Regions from separate parts of the Bacillus sp. N1(2025) genome, predicted to be linked through region 3. Evidence: riboswitches for the same ligand, from Rfam matches in the RefSeq annotation. Region 3 holds a riboswitch; each other region holds the start of a gene.
What was found. A riboswitch is a leader RNA that binds a small molecule or an ion and turns the genes downstream of it on or off. The one in region 3 is predicted to bind S-adenosylmethionine.
Positions count from the first base shown of each region.

Region 1: it holds a riboswitch for S-adenosylmethionine, as region 3 does, so the genes downstream of both, metK (methionine adenosyltransferase) here and ACNFN4_RS11090 (methionine biosynthesis PLP-dependent protein) in region 3, are expected to answer to the same signal.
Region 2: it holds a riboswitch for S-adenosylmethionine, as region 3 does, so the genes downstream of both, ACNFN4_RS05860 (5-methyltetrahydropteroyltriglutamate--homocysteine S-methyltransferase) here and ACNFN4_RS11090 (methionine biosynthesis PLP-dependent protein) in region 3, are expected to answer to the same signal.

Region 1 covers NZ_JBLTJB010000001.1:21,962-28,720, reverse strand. Annotated here, with positions in the region: gene asnB (asparagine synthase (glutamine-hydrolyzing)) at 1-589, opposite strand, end outside; gene metK (methionine adenosyltransferase) at 732-1,934, opposite strand; SAM riboswitch class I at 2,104-2,243, opposite strand; gene pckA (phosphoenolpyruvate carboxykinase (ATP)) at 2,441-4,024, shown strand; gene ACNFN4_RS00175 (DUF2584 domain-containing protein) at 4,067-4,309, opposite strand; gene ACNFN4_RS00170 (alpha/beta hydrolase family protein) at 4,367-5,140, opposite strand; gene ACNFN4_RS00165 (ABC transporter substrate-binding protein) at 5,280-6,284, shown strand; gene ACNFN4_RS00160 (ABC transporter ATP-binding protein) at 6,296-6,759, shown strand, end outside.
Region 2 covers NZ_JBLTJB010000002.1:200,201-206,848, reverse strand. Annotated here, with positions in the region: gene ACNFN4_RS05885 (DUF4352 domain-containing protein) at 1-433, shown strand, start outside; gene galE (UDP-glucose 4-epimerase GalE) at 479-1,495, opposite strand; gene pepT (peptidase T) at 1,706-2,938, shown strand; gene ACNFN4_RS05870 (hypothetical protein) at 3,515-3,682, shown strand; gene ACNFN4_RS05865 (LURP-one-related/scramblase family protein) at 3,786-4,262, shown strand; SAM riboswitch class I at 4,347-4,433, shown strand; gene ACNFN4_RS05860 (5-methyltetrahydropteroyltriglutamate--homocysteine S-methyltransferase) at 4,511-5,647, shown strand; gene ACNFN4_RS05855 (methyltransferase domain-containing protein) at 5,682-6,563, opposite strand.
Region 3 covers NZ_JBLTJB010000004.1:146,558-153,316, reverse strand. Annotated here, with positions in the region: gene bla (subclass B1 metallo-beta-lactamase) at 1-500, shown strand, start outside; gene ACNFN4_RS11120 (ABC transporter permease) at 542-1,264, opposite strand; gene ACNFN4_RS11115 (ABC transporter ATP-binding protein) at 1,257-1,994, opposite strand; gene ACNFN4_RS11110 (AbrB/MazE/SpoVT family DNA-binding domain-containing protein) at 1,995-2,228, opposite strand; gene ACNFN4_RS11105 (GNAT family N-acetyltransferase) at 2,387-2,818, opposite strand; gene ACNFN4_RS11100 (YjcG family protein) at 2,823-3,338, opposite strand; gene ACNFN4_RS11095 (esterase family protein) at 3,364-4,086, opposite strand; SAM riboswitch class I at 4,261-4,386, shown strand; gene ACNFN4_RS11090 (methionine biosynthesis PLP-dependent protein) at 4,456-5,577, shown strand; gene metC (cystathionine beta-lyase) at 5,570-6,745, shown strand.

The DNA.
Region 1 (6,759 bases), on a different contig from region 3:
CAAGCGTGCTCGGTTCAGGAACGAATTGGAAAGACATATATTGCTGTAAAGAAGCTGTATCAAGATCAATGCCGTTTTGAGCGGCCATTAAACTTTTTCTTTCAGATGCAAAATATACTTTGTCCCCGATGGTTGTGTAATACAGCGGCTTAATGCCGAACGGGTCTCTCGCGCCGTACATAACGCGGTCAGCTTTGTTCCAGATTAAAAACGCAAACATTCCGCGAAGCTTTGAAGCGGCTTCTTCTTTATAATGACGGTATGTCGCAAGGAGCACTTCAGTATCGGAATCTGTATTGAAAGTGTAGCCTTTCGCTTCAAGCTCTTCTCTCAATTCAATGTAGTTATAGATTTCGCCGTTAAAAATGATCCAATATTTTTCGTCTTCATATGATAAAGGCTGTCCGCCGTTTTCTACGTCAATAATACTGAGCCGTCTGAAGCCGAATCCGACGTGCTCGTCATGATAATACCCATCGCTGTCAGGACCGCGGTGAACGATCATTTGGTTCATTTGTTTGATTAGCTCTTCTTGATCTGCGGTTTGAGTTAATGGATGCTTATTAAAAACACCGACAAATCCACACATAGTATAGCCTCCATAAGTGTAATTTTCTAATTGGACCCCCTTTTTATAGACGCTGTGTTACGCCATTGGTTTCACGCTATGTAAAAATAAGCATGGCAGCATCTACAAAAAGGGAAAGCCGCTTAAGTAAGCGGCTATAAAATTATTCTCCTAGTGCTTCTTTGCGAAGCGCATCCGCCTTGTCAGTACGCTCCCAAGGAAGATCCACATCATGACGTCCGAAGTGGCCGTAAGCAGCAGTCTGCTTATAGATCGGGCGGCGCAGATCAAGCATTTTAATAATGCCGGCAGGTCTCAGGTCGAAGTTATTCCGTACGACTTCGATCAGTTTTTCTTCAGAAGCTTTTCCTGTATCAAATGTATTGATGGAAATAGAAACAGGCTGTGCCACGCCGATTGCGTATGCAAGCTGCACTTCACAAGAATCAGCAAGGCCTGCTGCCACGATGTTTTTCGCTACGTATCTCGCAGCGTATGCCGCAGAACGGTCTACCTTCGTCGCATCCTTACCGGAGAATGCGCCGCCGCCGTGGCGTGCATATCCGCCGTATGTGTCAACGATGATTTTACGGCCGGTAAGACCCGCGTCACCTTGAGGTCCGCCGATTACGAAACGTCCCGTAGGGTTGATGAAGTATTTTGTTTCTTCATCGATCAGTTCCTCAGGCACGACAGGATTAATGACATGCTCTTTCAGATTGCGCTGAATCTGCTCAAGCGTAATTTCCGGGTGGTGCTGAGTTGAAATAACGATCGCGTCGATGCGGACCGGCTTGTTGTTTTCATCATATTCAACGGTAACTTGCGTTTTGCCGTCAGGGCGAAGATACGGAAGAATGTCTTCTTTGCGGACTTCGCTCAAACGGCGGGCTAATTTATGCGCCAAAGAGATCGGAAGCGGCATAAGCTCTTTCGTTTCGTTACACGCATAACCGAACATCAGGCCTTGGTCTCCCGCTCCGATTGCTTCGATTTCAGCATCGCTCATTGTGCCTTCACGCGCTTCAAGAGCCTGATCGACACCCATTGCGATATCCGCAGACTGTTCATCAATTGATGTTAAAACAGCGCAAGTCTCCGCATCAAATCCGTATTTGGCGCGTGTGTAGCCGATTTCTTTAATCGTTTCACGGACTGTTTTCGGAATGTCAACGTATGTTGATGTAGTAATCTCTCCGCTTACCAGCACAAGTCCTGTCGTTACAGATGTTTCGCAGGCCACGCGCGCGTTCGGGTCATTTTTTAAAATCTCATCTAAGATACTGTCAGAAATTTGGTCACAGATTTTGTCCGGATGACCCTCAGTAACAGATTCAGATGTAAATAGTCGACGGTTTTTACTCATTCACTTTTCCTCCTGAAAAAAGATCTTTTGCAAGACCTTCTCATATGATACGGAACTCGCTCCCTCTTAATACAATGTCATACTATATCAGAGAATGTTAATTGGCATATTTTATGAAATAAAAAAACCTTTTCCACTCGAGGAAAGGGTTTGGTCTGTGTGCCTTTCACTCTTATCGCTCAAGGAAAATATTAAACCTTGCATCAGGTTAGCACCTTGGTTTCCCACAGTGTTTTCACCTGCTTTTTTACAGAGAAACCGGTTGCTGGGCTTCATCGGGCCTGTCCCTCCGCCAGCTCGGGATAAGAGTATCCGCTCAATGAAATATCTTATCGTAAAAGGGCGGAAAGTGTCAATATGAATTAAAGCGATTACGCGCCTTTATTTCGGGAAGCAATGGAAAAACACAAACAAAAAACCGCAAATAGTATAGACTATTTTCAGATATATGTTATACTAATTCCACATTCAGCGAAATACAAATAAACCGGCAAAGGAAGGTTTTTATGAAATTAGTTGATTTAACCGCAGATCTTCAAGCATTACTTGCAAGTCCGAATGTGCATCATAATTTATCGGCTCCAAAACTTACCGAAAAAGTGATCAGCCGAAATGAAGGAACGCTGACATCAACGGGCGCCGTACGCGCCACCACCGGCGCTTATACAGGCAGGTCACCTAAAGATAAATTTATCGTCCGTGAACAAAGCACAGAAAATCAAATTGATTGGGGCGCGGTGAATCAGCCCATTTCTGAAGAGGCGTTTGAAAAGCTGTACGCCAAAGTCGTCAGCTACTTAAAACAGCGGGATGAACTGTTTGTTTTTGAAGGATTCGCAGGAGCGGATGAAAAATACAGACTCCCGATTACGGTCGTAAATGAATTTGCGTGGCACAATTTATTCGCACGCCAGCTGTTTATCAGACCGGAGACGGATGAAAGAGATCCGCAAGCGCAGCCTTTCACCATTCTCTCGGCTCCGCATTTTAAAGCAGATCCGGAGACGGACGGCACGCATTCGGAAACATTTATCATTGTCTCTTTCGAAAAGCGCGTCATTTTAATCGGCGGCACCGAATACGCCGGAGAAATGAAAAAATCAATATTCTCCATTATGAACTTCCTGCTTCCGCAGCAGGATATACTGCCGATGCACTGCTCAGCCAATGTCGGTGAAAAAGGCGATGTCGCCCTGTTTTTCGGTCTTTCCGGCACAGGGAAAACGACGCTTTCAGCCGATGCGGACCGCAAACTGATCGGCGATGACGAGCACGGCTGGTCAGATTCCGGCGTTTTCAACATTGAAGGCGGATGTTACGCTAAATGTATCAATCTGAGCGAGGAAAAAGAACCGCAGATTTTTCGTGCGATCCGCTTCGGGTCTGTTCTTGAGAATGTCGTGCTTGATGAAAAAACGGGTGAAGCGGATTACGATAATTCCTTCTACACGGAAAACACAAGAGCCGCATATCCGATTGAGATGATCGGCAATATCGTGCAGCCGAGCATTGCCGGCCATCCGCAGGCAATCGTCTTTTTAACGGCGGACGCATTCGGTGTGCTCCCTCCGATCAGCAAACTGACGAAGGAACAGGCGATGTATCACTTCTTAAGTGGGTACACCAGTAAACTCGCGGGAACCGAGCGCGGCGTGACATCTCCGCAAACGACTTTCTCGACGTGCTTCGGTTCACCGTTCCTTCCGCTTCCGGCGCATGTATATGCCGAAATGCTCGGGCATAAAATCGACGAACACGGCGTTCAAGTCTTCTTGGTCAACACAGGCTGGACCGGCGGAGGGTACGGAGTCGGAGAACGGATGAAACTTTCGTATACAAGAGCGATGGTCAAGGCCGCTATTGAAGGCAGGCTGAACCAGACTGACATGACGGCAGACAGCATTTTCGGCCTGCGCAGTCCCGTTCATGTTCCGGGCGTTCCGGATGAAGTTCTTCAGCCTGAAAACACATGGAGCGATAAACAAGCATACAACGAAAAAGCGCTGTTTTTAGCCAATGAGTTTAAAGAAAACTTTAAAAAGTTTTCCCATGCAGACTCGATTGCCAAAGCCGGCGGACCTCTCGTGTAATCAAAAAAGCCAAGGGCGTTTATGCCCTCGGCTTTTGTTTTTTCAGTTTGTCGAATGAAGCGACGTGAGTCTGTATGTAATGCTTGTCCGGCCATTCGCCCATTCGAGCTTTTGGACCTCGCCGGTGCCGGATTTCTCGCCGGTTTTCGTTTTGCGCACGTCCATCGGAATATCAAGAGGATAGACGCGGTAGCCCTCTTTCTCCAATAAAAAGATATTTTCCTCTATCCGTTTTTCATTGCCTTTTGTCACAATCATGGTATTAAATTCAACAGGCATTCCCAAAATGAAAATCCCCTTTCATTCTCTTATTCTTTATTATCATATCATAAATCAGGCATCTTACCGTGTCTTCATCCATTCCGCCAGCCGCCGGACAATGCGTCTGTTTTCCTGCGGCGGAAAATAATGCGTAAAACCGCTGTAATACCAAGTTTCCACCGGTTTCCCCGCCTCTTTCAGCTTGTCCTCGATCATCCGGGCGTGTTCGATCGAAACATTCTTATCATTCTCTCCATGGATGAGAAGTACAGGGGCCTGAATGCGGTCTGCTTTTTCAAACGGCGAACGCCATCTGTATTCATCCGGCACCTTTTTCGGCGTGCCGCCGATCACCCGCTTCATCATCCGCCGCATATCCTTCCGCTCTTCATAAGTAAGCACCATATCGCTCACACCGCCCCATGAAACGAGCGAAGCCGCTTGATGCCCCATTTCGATCGCGGTCAAAATCCCCATGATTCCGCCCCGGGAAAAACCGAAAATATGCACCCGCCCTTCCCTGACGTTCGGATGCTCCCGAAGCAGGCGAAAAGCGGAAAACGCGTCCTCTCTGTCCTCTCCCGCAAAATCTTCATTTCCCTCGCCGCCCTGGTTGCCTCTGTAATAAGGCGCAAACACGACAAAGCCTTGGGAAGCGAATTGAACGATTCTTCCGGGGCGTACCATGCCGACATTTTTTATGCCGCCGCGCAAATATAAAAAACCGTCATATGTTCCCGGCGCCGCAGGCTCGGCAAGGAGCCCCTTTACCTTCAGCCCTTCTGACTCATAGCATACCGCAAAGAGGCGGACATGCGGACTCGGAGACGGGAACCTTTTCTTTTCTGCCAGCAAAACAATGAGCCTCCTTATATCATCAGTTTTTTTATTCTTTCCCAACGTGAATATGGGCACTCACACATTTTTTATACCCATCATACGATATGTAAAGCAGAAAAGGTTATTTAAACGCTTAAAACAAGGAGGTTACACCGTGAACAAATGGCTCAAAACGGGCTGCGTTTTTGTCATATGCGCCTTTTTCCTGCTCATTCTTCCGGCCTGCAGACAGGAAGAAAGTCTGACGAAGGTAAAGGTGGCGGAAGTCACACACTCCATCTTCTATACGCCTCTGTATGTCGCTGAAACAAAAGGTTTCTTTAAAAAAGAAGGGCTCCAAGTGTCACTTCAAACAACATGGGGCGGAGACAAAACGATGACATCGCTTTTGTCAAACGGGTCTGACATCGCGCTGGTCGGTTCTGAAACATCCATTTACGTGGAGGCGCAGGGAGCAAAAGATCCGGTCATCAACTTCGCGCAGCTGACACAGACGGACGGCACATTTCTCGTGTCACGGAAGGATGAGAAATCATTCAAATGGAGCGATTTAAAAGGAAAAACATTTCTCGGCCAGCGAAAAGGCGGCATGCCCCAAATGGCCGGTGAGTACGCCCTGAAAAAGAATCACATAGAACCGAAAAAAGACATTAACCTCGTTCAAAACATTGATTTCGCCAATATTTCCAACGCATTCGCATCCGGAACGGGTGATTATGTGCAGCTGTTTGAACCGACGGCATCCCAATTTGAAAAAGAAGGCATCGGCCATATCGTCGCATCCTTCGGAGAAGCTTCCGGCCAAGTGCCATACACAACCTTTATGGCAAAAGAAAGTTATTTGAAAAGCAATGAAAAGACGGCGGAAAAATTCACCCGCGCCATCTATCGCGCCCAGCAATGGGTGGAAAGCCATCCGGCCAAAGACATCGCAAAAACGATTCAGAAGGAATTTGCCGATACTGATCCGGCCATTATCGAAACATCAATAGAGCGCTATAAAAAACAAAAGTCATTCTCTGCAGACCCAGTTCTGCAAAAGGATGAATGGGAACAGCTTCAATCTATTATGGATGAAGCCGGAGAGCTCCCGAAACACATTCCGTACAGCAAACTCGTCAACACAAAAATCGCCCAAAAAGTCACCTCAGAACAATAGGAGGAACATGAATGTCTTTTTTACATGTGGATCATGTAACACATACTTATTTCTCGCTGAAAGAAAAGACAACCGCCGTGAAAGATATACATTTTCAGATTGAAAAAGGGGATTTCATCTCCTTTCTCGGGCCGAGCGGATGCGGAAAAACAACACTCCTGTCCATTCTGGCCGGCCTTATCACCCCTGCGCAAGGCCGGGTGCTGATTGAAGGAAGCGTGCCGAACCATAAAGAACACCAAATCGGTTATATGCTTCAACAGGATTATTTATTTCCTTGGAAATCAATTGAGGAAAACGTGCTGCTCGGTTTACACATTTCAAAAACATTAACAGAAGAAAAAAGAGCTGAAGTTCTCAGCCTTCTGCCTAAGCTCGGATTAATCGGCGTTGAAAAGAAATACCCGAAAGAGCTCTCAGGCGGGATGCGGCAGCGGGCGGCACTTGCCAGAACTCTTGCGCCGGACCCGGGCCT
Region 2 (6,648 bases), on a different contig from region 3:
AGCTGCGGAATCCAAGGAAAAACTGTATAACATCGGTGACACTGTTAAGACTGAGAAAACTGAAGTTACTGTTACCAAAGTGGAAAAAAGAGATTCAGTAGGCTCTCAATTTGTCGAGAAAAAAGCGTCTGACGGCGGCGTTATCGTAGCTGTTCAATACACAGTTAAAAATGTTTCAAACAAGCCGTTAAGCTCTTTCTCCATTCCAAGAGCGAAATTAGTAGATTCTAAAGGAACATCCTATGATTCAGATATTGATGCTTCTTCAAGCTATGCAACAGAAACAAAAGTAGACAACAGTAAAATTTTAAGTGACTTGAACCCGAACATTAAAGTTACTGACGTAAAAGCTTTTGAAGTTGATAAAAACGCATACTCTAAAGGCACTTGGAAATTAAAGTTCAGCAACGATGTTGAAGTGAAAATTAAATAATGACCGTAATAAAAGAGACCTTCACCATTTGAAGGTCTCTTTCTTTTACACCTTTTGGTACCCGTTCACATTGGAGGACTGCCACTTCCAAGAGTCGGCGCACATTTCTTCAAGCCCGCGCTTTGCTTCCCAGCCTAATTCAGCCTTCGCTTTTGCCGGGTCTGCGAAGCATGCGGCGATGTCTCCCGGGCGCCGGGCGGCAAAACGGTACGGCACTTCTTTTCCTGATACTTTTTCAAACGCTTTGACCATCTCAAGAACGCTGTAGCCTCTTCCCGTGCCGAGATTATAGGCATCCGCGCCTGTTGTGTTCAGCACCTTCTCAAGCGCTCTGACGTGGCCCTCGGCAAGATCAACGACATGGATGTAATCCCGCACGCCGGTGCCGTCCTTTGTCGGATAATCATTGCCGAACACCTGCAATTGCTCAAGCTTGCCGACAGCGACTTGGGCGACGTACGGCATTAAATTATTCGGGATGCCGTTCGGGTCTTCTCCGATCCGGCCGCTCGGGTGCGCGCCGAACGGATTAAAGTAGCGGAGCAGCGCAATGCTCCATTCAGAGTCCGCTTTATGCAGATCGCGTAAAATCTGTTCCAGCATCAGCTTTGTCTGCCCGTAAGGATTGGTCGCGCTTAATGGAAAATCCTCAGTGATCGGCGTTGTTTCCGGAACGCCGTAAACCGTCGCTGAAGAACTGAAGACGATTTTTTTCACACCGTGTGCCTGCATGGCTTCACATAAAATAAACGTCCCCGTCAGATTATTATGATAATAACGGAGCGGAACAGCCACAGACTCACCGACCGCTTTTAATCCCGCAAAATGAATGACGGCTTCAATCTCATTTTCAGCAAACACCCGGTGAACGGCATCACGGTCAAGGAGATCCGCTTCATAAAACACAAGCCCTTTTCCGGTAATGTCTTTCACACGCTCCAATGCTTCCGGTGAACTATTTGACAGATTATCCAGAACCACGATGTCATAGCCGCCGTTTAACAGCTCGACACATGTGTGGCTTCCGATATAACCCGCTCCGCCTGTCACTAAAATCGCCATGAAGAAAGCCTCCTCTATTGAATGAATTGACCATATTATATCGGTTTTTTCTTTCTCAAACATCCATTTCCAAAAAGTTTAATCGTTTAGTCATCGTTTCTTCATAATTTGTTTTCATTCGCGTAAAACAGAGAGCCCTCGATTCAAACGGGTTGTGAAATAGAAATCCCTCCCCCGCGCATGGTAAGATAAGACAAAGGAGATGACGGTATGAAAAATGAAATCATTGAACGCTTTACCTCTTACGTAAAAGTCGATACACAGTCTGACGAAAACAATGAAAACTGCCCTTCAACCCCCGGCCAGCTGACATTGGCCAACATGCTGGCAGATGAATTAAAGTCGATCGGCATGACAGAAATCACAGTCGATGACAATGGGTACGTCATGGCGACTCTGCCGGCGAATACGGATAAAGACGTGCCGACTGTCGGTTTTCTGGCTCACGTGGACACCGCGACCGATTTTACCGGAAAAAATGTGAATCCTCAGATTATTGAGAGCTACGACGGACATGATATCGTTTTGAATGACAAACTCAATGTCGTTCTGTCGCCTGAGCAATTCCCGGAGCTCTCCCGCTATAAAGGCCAGACGCTGATCACAACAGATGGCACGACGCTGCTCGGAGCCGACAACAAAGCGGGAATTGCCGAAATCATGACGGCAATGGCGTACTTGATCAAACATCCGGACATCAAACACGGAACGATCCGGGTCGCGTTCACGCCCGATGAAGAAATCGGCAGAGGCCCTCACAAATTCGATGTCGGCCGCTTCAACGCCGCATTCGCCTACACGATAGACGGAGGCCCCCTCGGCGAACTGCAATATGAAAGCTTTAACGCAGCCGCCGCAAAGCTGACTTGTTACGGAAAAAGCGTCCACCCGGGAACGGCGAAAAACAAAATGGTCAACGCTTCAAAAATCGCGATGGAATTTCATCACGCGCTGCCGAAAGAAGAAGCGCCGGAATATACGGAAGGGTATGAAGGCTTCTATCATTTACTTTCCATGAACGGAGACGTTTCTGAAGCCGCCCTGTCGTACATCATCAGAGACTTCGACAGAGACCGCTTTGCAGAACGAAAAGAATATATGCAGAAAACCGCCGATGCGCTGGCGGCCAAATACGGCAAGGAAAGCATCAAGCTTGAACTGCGTGATCAATATTACAACATGAGAGAAAAAATCGAACCGGTCAAAGAGATAGTCGATGTCGCCTATCAGGCCATGAAAAACCTCGATATCGAACCGATTATCGAACCGATCCGGGGCGGAACCGACGGATCACAGCTCTCTTACATGGGACTGCCGACACCGAACATTTTTACGGGCGGCCAAAACTTCCACGGAAAATATGAATACATTTCCGTCGATCATATGGAAAAGGCGGTAAACGTCATTGTTGAAATCGCCAGGCTCTTTGAAGAGCGCGCTTAAAACCAAAGCCCCCTGCTTTGGTTTTTTTCTTTCACATGAAACCTTTCCTTCTTTCTTTCCGTATATAAGGTATGAAATGGAAAGAAGGAGTGAAGACTATGGCAAGAGGGACTGTAGCGAAAGAATTGAAAAAAACCTTAAAAGACCCGCGTGTTCTGGAGACGAAATCAAACCCTTTTAAAAAGCTGCGGAAAATGTTCAAACGATTTTTTTAAGATAACATCTCGTTTTCTTTAAAAAAATAAAGAAAGCGCTGTCATTCCGCAGTCATCTGTTAGAAGCAGTTATTTTGCATATTATAAGGTTTTTTAGGGTACTGAATAACACAAGGCAAACGAAAACAACGAAGTGGTTAATTAGACTCTTACAAAAAATAGTGAAAAAGTTATATAAACGATCATCATTCATCAGCCGATACAATCTATAGAACCACAACAAGAGCAAATTTTCTTCAACCCATAGTCATTTTTACGGAAAATGACGTTATTTTTTAAAAAAGTGACAATTGTTTGAATACTTTTCGTTTGTTTTTTTGTACAATAATAATACCAAAACTTTTTTTGGGAGGTATGTAAAATGATGCTACTTATTTTTGCTGCTTTGACAGGGTATCTTGTTTTCTCTTTCAGTAAGGACAACCGCCGGAAAACGCCAAAGACAAGCCCGCTGGTGACAGCTGCCGACACGAATAACATCATTGATTTAAATGCGATCCGTCAAAAACGCCGGATGCCGCTATCATAAAAACGACAGCTGCCGCAAAATCGGCAGCCTTTTTTTTATGCACCCGGCCGATATGAAACCATCCGCCTCCTTTTTTCGTACAACATAAAAAAGGAGTTTTTTTATGTACCATTTTTATATCAAAGAGCGGATGTTTACGTTTAAGAATCGTTTTCAAGTGTTTCTTGAAAGCGGGAAAGAAGTCTACAATGTTGAAGGAAAGCTGTTTTCATTCGGTGATGAACTGAAGCTGACTGATTTGGACGGCCGCACGCTCGCCAGCGTCAATCAGAAACTAATGTCGCTCGTTCCCCGTTACGAGATTTCCGTCAGCGGCAAACCCGTCTGCCAAGTCATCAAGAAAGTCACGTTATTCAAACCGAAATTTGAAATTTCCGGACTCGGCTGGGATCTTACCGGCGATGTGTGGGGCCGGAATTTTCAAGTGACAGACGGAAAATCAAACCGGATGACCGTCACCAAATCATGGATGAGCTGGGGCGATTCCTATCATTTGCAGATTGAAAAGGAAGAGGATATCGTTCTTTGTCTCGCGATCGCCATCGTGATAGATATGATTCTATTTGAGGGTGACAAATAAAAATATTTATCGAAATATATTGACAATATAAGATAATATACTAAGATTAAGAGTATTACAGTTTATTCTGAAAAATAGCATATTTCCTTATCAAGAGAGGTGGAGGGACTGGCCCTATGATACCCGGCAACCGCTGTTCAGCAGAATGGTGCTAAATCCTGAAGATAAGGTTGAGATTTGCGGACGCAAGCTCTTCCCTATCCGAGGGAAGAGCTTTTTATATTTCATCAGGAAAGAAGGAATCGTTCATGTCACAGCAAAACACAGAACAACCATTGCATACGCTTCTAAGAAAAAACCCGCCGTTTCGCGCGGATCAGGTCGGAAGCCTGCTGCGGCCGGCGGCTGTGAAGCAAGCCCGCCTGCAAAGAGCGGCGGGTGAGATTTCGGCAGAACAGCTGCTCGAAATCGAAAACAGAGAAATCATCCGCAGTGTGGAAAAGCAGAAAGAAACCGGCCTCAATGTCGTGACTGACGGCGAATTCCGCCGTGCCTGGTGGCATTTTGATTTTCTCGAAAACTTAGACGGCGTCGAAGCATTTACGCCTGAAAGCGGCATTCAGTTTCACAACGTACAGACGAAAGCGCGCGGCATTAAAGTAACGGGAGATATTGATTTTTCTCAGCATCCGATGCTCGAAGATTATAAATTCCTGCACAGCATTGCCGGCGATGCTGTTCCGAAGATGACCATCCCAAGTCCGAATATGCTGTTTTTCCGCGGAAAATTGGAAAAAGCGTCCTACCAGAATGATTACAAACAATTTCAGCACGATGTGTCAAAGGCGTATAAAAAAGCGATTCAAGCTTTCTATGACGCCGGGTGCCGCTACCTTCAGCTCGATGACACCGCATGGGCCGTTTTCTTATCAGAAGCGGGGCTTCGTCAGATTGAAGCTTTCGGCACAACGCCGGATGAGCTGCGCAAGCTGTTTGCCGCTTCCATTAATGACGCCATCAAGGACCGCCCTGACGATCTGAAGGTTACGATGCATATCTGCCGCGGCAACTTCCAATCCACATGGACGGCTGAAGGCGGCTATGATGCAGCGGCTGAAACGATTTTTGACGGGCTTGATCTTGACGGATTGTTCCTGGAATATGATGATTCCCGCTCCGGCGGCTTTGAACCGCTCCGCTATGTCAAACGCTCTGATCTTCAGCTTGTGCTTGGATTGATTACGTCGAAACATGGCGAACTTGAAGACAAGGACGCGATTAAACGCCGGATTGAAGAAGCTTCACAATATGTCAGCCTGGATCAGCTTTGCCTCAGCCCGCAATGCGGATTCGCCTCCACTGAGGAAGGAAACCTGATCACAGAAGAACAGCAATGGGCGAAACTGCGCCATGTCGTCAACATTGCCGGTGAAGTCTGGAAATAAAAAAAAGACACGCGTTTAGCGTGTCTTTTCCGTTTTACAGCGGACCGGTTCCGATTAAAATATCGATATCTATCGTGACAGCAGCCTCTTTCCGGCTGATAAACCGCCGGATGCTGTCATCAGTGCATTTCCATGTTAAGGGCGTCATTTTCACAAGCCGCTCGAGGTCAGGCTGCGATAAGGTCTTCGTGTAACACAGCCGTTTGCGCTCAAAGGTTTGAAAGCCCGCTTGGAATCGTCCGGCCGCAGAATCGGCGGTGTCATTCCGCCGAGGACTGTCTCCGAAGAAGAATTCCCTTACTTCCTTCAAATAATCACGCCGCGGCACCGCTTTAATGACTGTGCCGCCCTTTTTTAAAAGCCTGCTGCATTCCTTGTAATTCCAAGGTGATAAAACGGACATTACGACATCAAAACAGCTGTCGGCAAACGGCGCATCCGCCACATCAGCGACGGCAAAAACCATATGATTCCCGAAGGCCTTTGCGGCGTGCAGCACACCTTCTTTCGAGAGATCAATGCCGATTCCCGTCACGGAAAAAGCGTGCTGAAGCAATTTGCATACGGCGGCTAAATGAGAGCCTTCTCCGCACCCCGCATCCAATATCGCCGCCGGTTTATGCGGAGATTGCTTACGGCTGATGACGGCGGCGATCTCCTTTTGAACCGGCCCAAAAAATTCCCGGCTGTCAAAAAGCTCGCGTCTCGCTTCGAACAGCTGCCTGTCATAGCGGGTTTTGACCGATTTATTGAGGAAATTCACATATCCTTGTTTTGATATATCAAATGTGTGCCCCTGTCCGCAAATCAAGCTTTTGTATTGTGAGACCGCCATGGCCGATCGGCATAGCGGACACCTGAACACGGACTGGCATGATTGCAGTAATTCCGCGCGTTTTCTTTTTATAGACGTCAAAAAAACACCTCATTCATTCGTTATTCCGATGAAATGAAAAAGGCATAGACAAATAAACCTCGCCAAATTGGAAGTTTTAACCTAT
Region 3 (6,759 bases):
AGCAATTAATGACACAAATAAAAAAGCGGTTTCCCGGCAAAAGGATGACCGATGCCATTGTGACACACGCCCATGACGATCGTATCGGCGGGCTGAACACCCTGTACAAATACGGTGTAAAGGTGCACAGCGCGAAGCTGACCGCCGACTTCGCCCGACAGCAGGGATATGACCGGCCGCTCGGAGATTTGAAAAACGTGACAAAGCTGCAGTTTGGCGATATGAAAATTGAAACGTTTTATCCGGGAAAAGGGCATACGGAAGACAATATGACCGTCTGGCTGCCTGAGGATAAGCTCTTATTCGGCGGATGCTTAATCAAGGCTTTAGAAACAAAGGAAATCGTGCCTACTCCGGGCTTTTATCCGGATCAGTGGCCGCGCGCCGTCCGCAAAGTCATGAAAAGATATCAGGACATCAGCATTGTCGTCCCGGGCCATGGCAGTCCGGGGGATGACCGTCTGCTGCCGCATACGATAAGCCTTCTGAAAGAAACGTAATAAAGAAGACCGGCGCTCCCATTACGGAGTGCCGGCTTTTTTTATTTCTTCCTGATTTTCATAAAACTGAGGAAAGCAAGTGCAAGCGCCAAAACGGTATATCCCGCTATCGGCCAAATATGCTGATGAAAGGAAGAATAATCTCCGGATATGACTTCCTGGGCCAGCTCGATCGAGTGAATAAACGGTAAGGCATAAGCGATATGTTTGAATGTGTCACCGAGCAGGCTCACCTCCATCCAAGCCCCGCCCAGAAATTGCACGAGTGTAATATAAATCGTTCCGATACCTGAAATTTGTTTGTCCGTAAACACAGCCCCTAAACATAAACCGAAGAAAACGGACATCATCGCAATCGGCAGCAAGACAGCGATACCTGCGAGAAGATTCATCCACTCGGCGGATAAACCGGCAGCCGCTGCTGCGATAAAACAAATGACGATTTGTAAAATGGCTAACGGCAGCATCGGCATTGCATAACCGATGACATAATCGGCTGTTTTTAAAGGGGAAGCAAACAAACGGGTCAAAAGGGCGGTCTGTTTGTCTTTTGCGATCAGCAATGCAGAGAACATTGTAAGGAAAGCGAAACCGAAAACAATGAGTCCAGGTGCTAAGTGCTGAATTTTAAAGGTATCAAGCGGCGCATTTTTTTCAATCGCCGTAAACAGAAACAATAGAATAACAGGCAGTGCGATTCCAAGGATAATAGACAGGGGGTCACGAAAAATTTCTTTGCGGTTGCGAATGGCGAAATCAAGCATAAAGACCCGCCTCCCCGTCACAAATCGCTAAAAAGGCATCTTCAAATGTGGCTGAATGAGTTTGCTTTTTCAGAGCCTCCGCCGTGCCCAGTGCTTTTAAAGTCCCATTTTCTAAAATGCAAATACGATCTGCCAGGGCTTCAGCCTCTTCTAAATAGTGTGTCGTTAATATAATCGTCATGTCTCCCTTTAATGCCTCAAGATTTTTCCACAACTCGCGGCGTGAACGGACGTCCAGCCCTAATGTCGGTTCATCTAAGAAATAAATATCCGGCTTGGTGATCATTCCCATTGCGATGCTGAGGCGGCGCTGCATTCCTCCTGATAATGTTTTTGTTTTTGCTCTTTCTTTCTCTTTTAATTGAAACAATTCGAGCATCTCATCCGTTCTTTTTTTTGCTTCTTTTTTCGGAATTCCGTAGACTCCGGCTATAAACTCTAAGTTTTCCCGTACGGTTAGATGAGGAGCGATGGCTGTTTCCTGCGGGGACATATTCAATTTCGGTTTTATTTTATCCAAATCAGTCAAAATACTGTGTCCAAGCACTGATGCATCACCCTCATCCGGAGAAAGAAGTCCGCAAAGCATACTGATTAATGTCGTTTTTCCGGCTCCGTTCTCACCGAGTAAAGCGAAAAATTCCCCTTTCTCAACTGAGAACTCAAGACGGTCAACGGCGGCGGTTTCTTTATAATGTTTCGTTAATTGCTTCAGCTCAATCGCGTGCATTTACTCATCCTCGCTATCTTCATCGATTTGCTTAGCGTTTAAAATATCTTTTGCAAATTCGAAAAAGAGTTCTTGTTTTACAAGTGCGATACCTTGCTGGTCATCCCCGAGCATAAGCAGTGAGTCCCCCGGATTTATATCGAAAACATCTCTTGCTTCTTTAGGAATGACAATCTGTCCTTTTGTACCCACTTTAACAGTCCCGAATATGTGTTTTCCTTTTGGTGCCGTCATGTTTATCCCTCCGAAATATGAATTGTATTTTTTGTATGAATTGTAATACTTCGTATACTAAACATACATTAACCTTCCATAAAATGCAATAAAATTCATGAAATAGTATTATTTTCATAAAAAAAGCACTCCTGCTATAAACAGGGGTGCTTTTGATTTTATCGTTTGTGTTCCTTTATCATTTCCAGATGGGGGATGCCCGCATCGAGAAATTCTTCGCCGGATGTGACGCGGTATCCTTGTTTTTCGTAAAACGGAACCGCCTGCGTCTGCGCATGTAAGAGAAAGCTGTCGGCGTCCTTGGCTGCCGCCGCTTTTTCAAGCGCCTGCATAATGACGGCTCCGACGCCTAAAGAACGATGGCTTTTCATCACGCAGATGCGTTCTAATTTTCCATGCCCGTCTTTCATGCGCCATCTGCCGGCTCCGACCGGCTGGCCGCCGTCATATATGACTATATGTTCTGACGTGTCCTCGAATTGATCAATCTCTTCTTCTTCCGGAACGTGCTGTTCTTTAACAAAGACCTCTTTTCTGACGAAAAAAGCGTCGTTCAGCTGTTTTTCAGTTTTTGCGATGATGGATTCCAAGCAGTTATTCTCCTCCGCCTAATAAAAATGTTTCGTACACAGTCCATGAGCCGTTATCCAGCTGATAGAGCAGGTGAAAACGGTCGATGACTTCTTCGTGGGAAATGTCCTGCATTTTCAGCTGTCCGAGTACGTCGGAATGTTCATCTGACGACAGCTTCTGGCCGACCGTGACATGCGGAACGAAGCTGTATTCCGGCTCGCCGGATAATGCTCCTGAGTAGCATTTCTCACTCAGGGATTTTAATTCCTCCGTCGACTCTGCTTTCATATATATCACATTATTCACAGGAGAAAACGAGCTGTATTTTGTGATTTTCAGAACGAGCGGATGCGACTCTTTCGCCGTCTGTCTCAGCTGTGATACGACCTGCTCGATTTCCTGTTCTGTCGCTTCAAACGGATCTCTTACCGTCAGATGCGGCGGAATGAGCGCATAGCTCGGGTCGTAGCGTTTCCGGTACGAATTTGCGAGATCCTGTAATTTTTTTGATGGAAATAAAACAATACCGTATTTCATGAAAGTTCCCTCCTTAAATGAATGGTTACAGCATTTTTTTCAGCGCCGGCGTGATGAGCGGCTGCCAGTAGGTCCATTTATGATCCCCGTCGAAGGTTTCATACGTGTATTCGGACTGTTTGCTTTCCAGCAGCTGTTTGAGCTCTTCGTTCGGCGCGGTGAAATCAAGAACCTGGCCGTCCGTCGTGTGAACGCCGGTTTCTTTTTCTCCGATTTGATGATAAACGGAAATCTGTTTGAGATCCTCCGACTGCCGGACGGCATCCAGCACGTGCCCGTCAACATACGGAGACTGCATGATGACGTTTCCAAACATGTTCGGATAGTCAATCGCCGTCATGAGCGAAACGGTTCCGCCGAGGGAATCCCCGATCATGGTGCGGCCGTATCCGACTTGATAAGTCGGGTATTCTTTGTCGATAAAAGGAACGAGCTCATTGGCGATAAACCGCTTATATGAGGCGAACTTAGAGCCTTCTGGATGGTATGTGTTTCTTCGCTCCCGCACATTTTTATAAGGGACGCCGATAATGATGCAGCGGTCAATTTCCCCTTTTGACATAAGCTCTTCCGCCTGCCGCCCGATTCTCCCTAATCTGAAATAATCATGGCCGTCCTGAGCGATGACCGTATGATATTTATACAGGGGGGAGAAGGTGGCGGGCAGGTAGACCAAAACGGTCATTTCCTCTTCAAGCTCATGGGAGAAAAGTTTTTTCTCATGAATGATTCCGTTTTTTGATGCCACTTCGCATTCCTCCAGCCCGCTTCTTATCTTGATGGTTTTTTCCTATTGTACCATGAATTATTAGAAATTTCTTTCTTCAGATGCGCTTCTTGCGAGAGTTCAGATAAATAAAAAGTTGTTGAAATCCATTTTATTGTGCGTTAATATAGAACAATCAGAAAATACAAAACAATATTCTTATCACGAGAGGTGGAGGGACTGGCCCTTTGAAACCTCAGCAACCGGTTTGCTTTGCCGCGGGAAGGCAAAGTGCCAAGGTGCTAAATCCAGCAAGCGATTCACATGCTTGGAAGATAAGAGGAAGAGAAAAGCTCCTTCTTCTTATGAAGAGGGGGCTTTTTTATTTTTGAAAAAGGATGGTGCTTACTGATGACGCAGCATGTTGATACAAAATTAGCCCAAATCGGAAATAGAAGCGAAGAAGCAACGGGAACGGTCAGTCCGCCGATTTATCTGTCCACCGCTTACCGCCATAGAGGAATAGGAGAATCTACAGGTTTTGATTACGTGCGCACGAAAAATCCGACACGCCAGCTCGTCGAAGACGCCATCGCCGTGTTGGAAAACGGTGCGAGAGGATTTGCCTTCAGCTCGGGAATGGCAGCCATTCAAACCATTATGGCTTTGTTTAAAAGCGGGGATGAATTGATTGTATCCTCCGATTTATACGGAGGCACGTACCGTTTGTTTGAAAACGAATGGAGAAAATACGGCTTAAGCTTTATTTACGATGATTTCAGCGATGAAGACTGTTTACGCTCCAAAATAACGGAAAACACGAAAGCGGTATTTGTTGAAACGCCGACAAACCCGTTAATGCAGGAGGCGGACATTGAAAAAATTGCCCGGATTACGAAAGAAGCCGGCCTGCTTTTAATTGTGGATAATACGTTTTATACCCCGGTGCTCCAGCGCCCGCTTGAACTGGGAGCGGACATCGTCATTCACAGCGCCACAAAATATTTAGCCGGGCACAATGATCTCCTTGCCGGTCTGGCTGTCGTTAAGGATGAAGAGCTCGGCGAGATCATGTTTAATCACCAAAATGCGATCGGTGCCGTTCTTTCGCCGTTTGATTCGTGGCTTTTAATGAGAGGGATGAAAACACTCGCACTCAGAATGCGCCGTCATGAAGAAAACGCCCGTGAACTTGCAGAATTTTTAGAACAGGAAGAAGAAATCGCCGACGTGTTATATCCCGGAAAAGGCGGGATGCTGTCTTTCCGGCTGCAAATAGAGGAATGGGTCAATCCGTTTTTAAAGGCGCTGAAAACGATCTGTTTCGCAGAAAGTCTCGGCGGGGTGGAAAGCTTTATTACATATCCCGCGACGCAGACGCACATGGACATTCCGGAAGCTATCCGTATCGCAAACGGCGTCTGCAACCGTCTGCTGCGTTTTTCAGTGGGCATTGAACATGCAGAAGATTTGAAGCGGGATGTCAAGCAGGCATTACAGCAAGTAAAAGAGGGGGCCGTATCATATGAGTAATCACAATTGGACGCTGGAAACCCAGCTTGTGCACAATCCATTTAAAACAGACGGAGCCACCGGAGCCGTCAGCGTGCCGATCCAGCATGCTTCCACATTCCATCAGTCTTCATTTGAAGAATTCGGGACATATGACTACAGCCGCTCAGGCACACCGACAAGAGCAGCGCTTGAAGAAACGATCGCAGGTCTTGAAGGCGGAACGAGAGGTTTTGCTTTCAGCTCCGGTATGGCGGCGATTTCGACGGCATTTCTGCTCTTATCCCAAGGCGACCATGTTCTCGTCACGGAGGATGTGTACGGCGGAACATTCCGCATGGTGACTGAGGTTCTGTCCCGTTTCGGGATCGAACATACCTTTGTCGATATGACGGATATCAACGAAGTGGCGCGGAATATCCAGCCGAACACAAAGGTCATTTATATGGAAACACCGTCAAATCCGACACTTGGAATTACTGATATTAAAGCGGTTGTCCAGCTTGCAAAAGAAAACGGCTGTCTGACCTTTCTGGATAATACATTCATGACACCTGCACTGCAGCGTCCGCTTGATCTCGGCGTTGGTATTGTGCTTCACAGCGCAACAAAATTCCTGAGCGGACACAGTGATGTGCTGTCAGGCCTTGCCGCCGTAAAAGATGAAGAGCTCGGCAATCAGCTGTATAAGCTGCAAAACTCATTTGGAGCGGTGCTCGGCGTTCAGGACTGCTGGCTCGTATTGAGAGGCTTAAAAACATTGCAGGTCAGACTGGAAAAAGCGAGCCGGACGGCTGAGCGGCTGGCTGCCTATTTTAACAGGCATCCCGCCGTCAAAAACGTTTACTATCCCGGCCTTGCCGGACACCCGGGAGCCGATACCCATAAACGTCAAGCGAGCGGAGCGGGCGCCGTCCTGTCTTTTGAATTGGAAAGCAAAGAAGCCGTCAAAAAGCTGGTCGAAAACGTATCGCTTCCGGTATTTGCCGTCAGCCTCGGCGCCGTCGAGTCCATTCTCTCATACCCTGCAGCCATGTCGCATGCCGCCATGCCGAAAGCAGAGAGGGAGAAACGCGGCATCACAGACGGCCTTCTGCGCCTGAGCGTCGGAGTCGAAAACGCCGAAGATTTAGAACGGGACTTCGAACAGGCATTGAAAAAAATAACCCCCGCCCAAGTGAGATCATAAACGAAAAGGGCGCC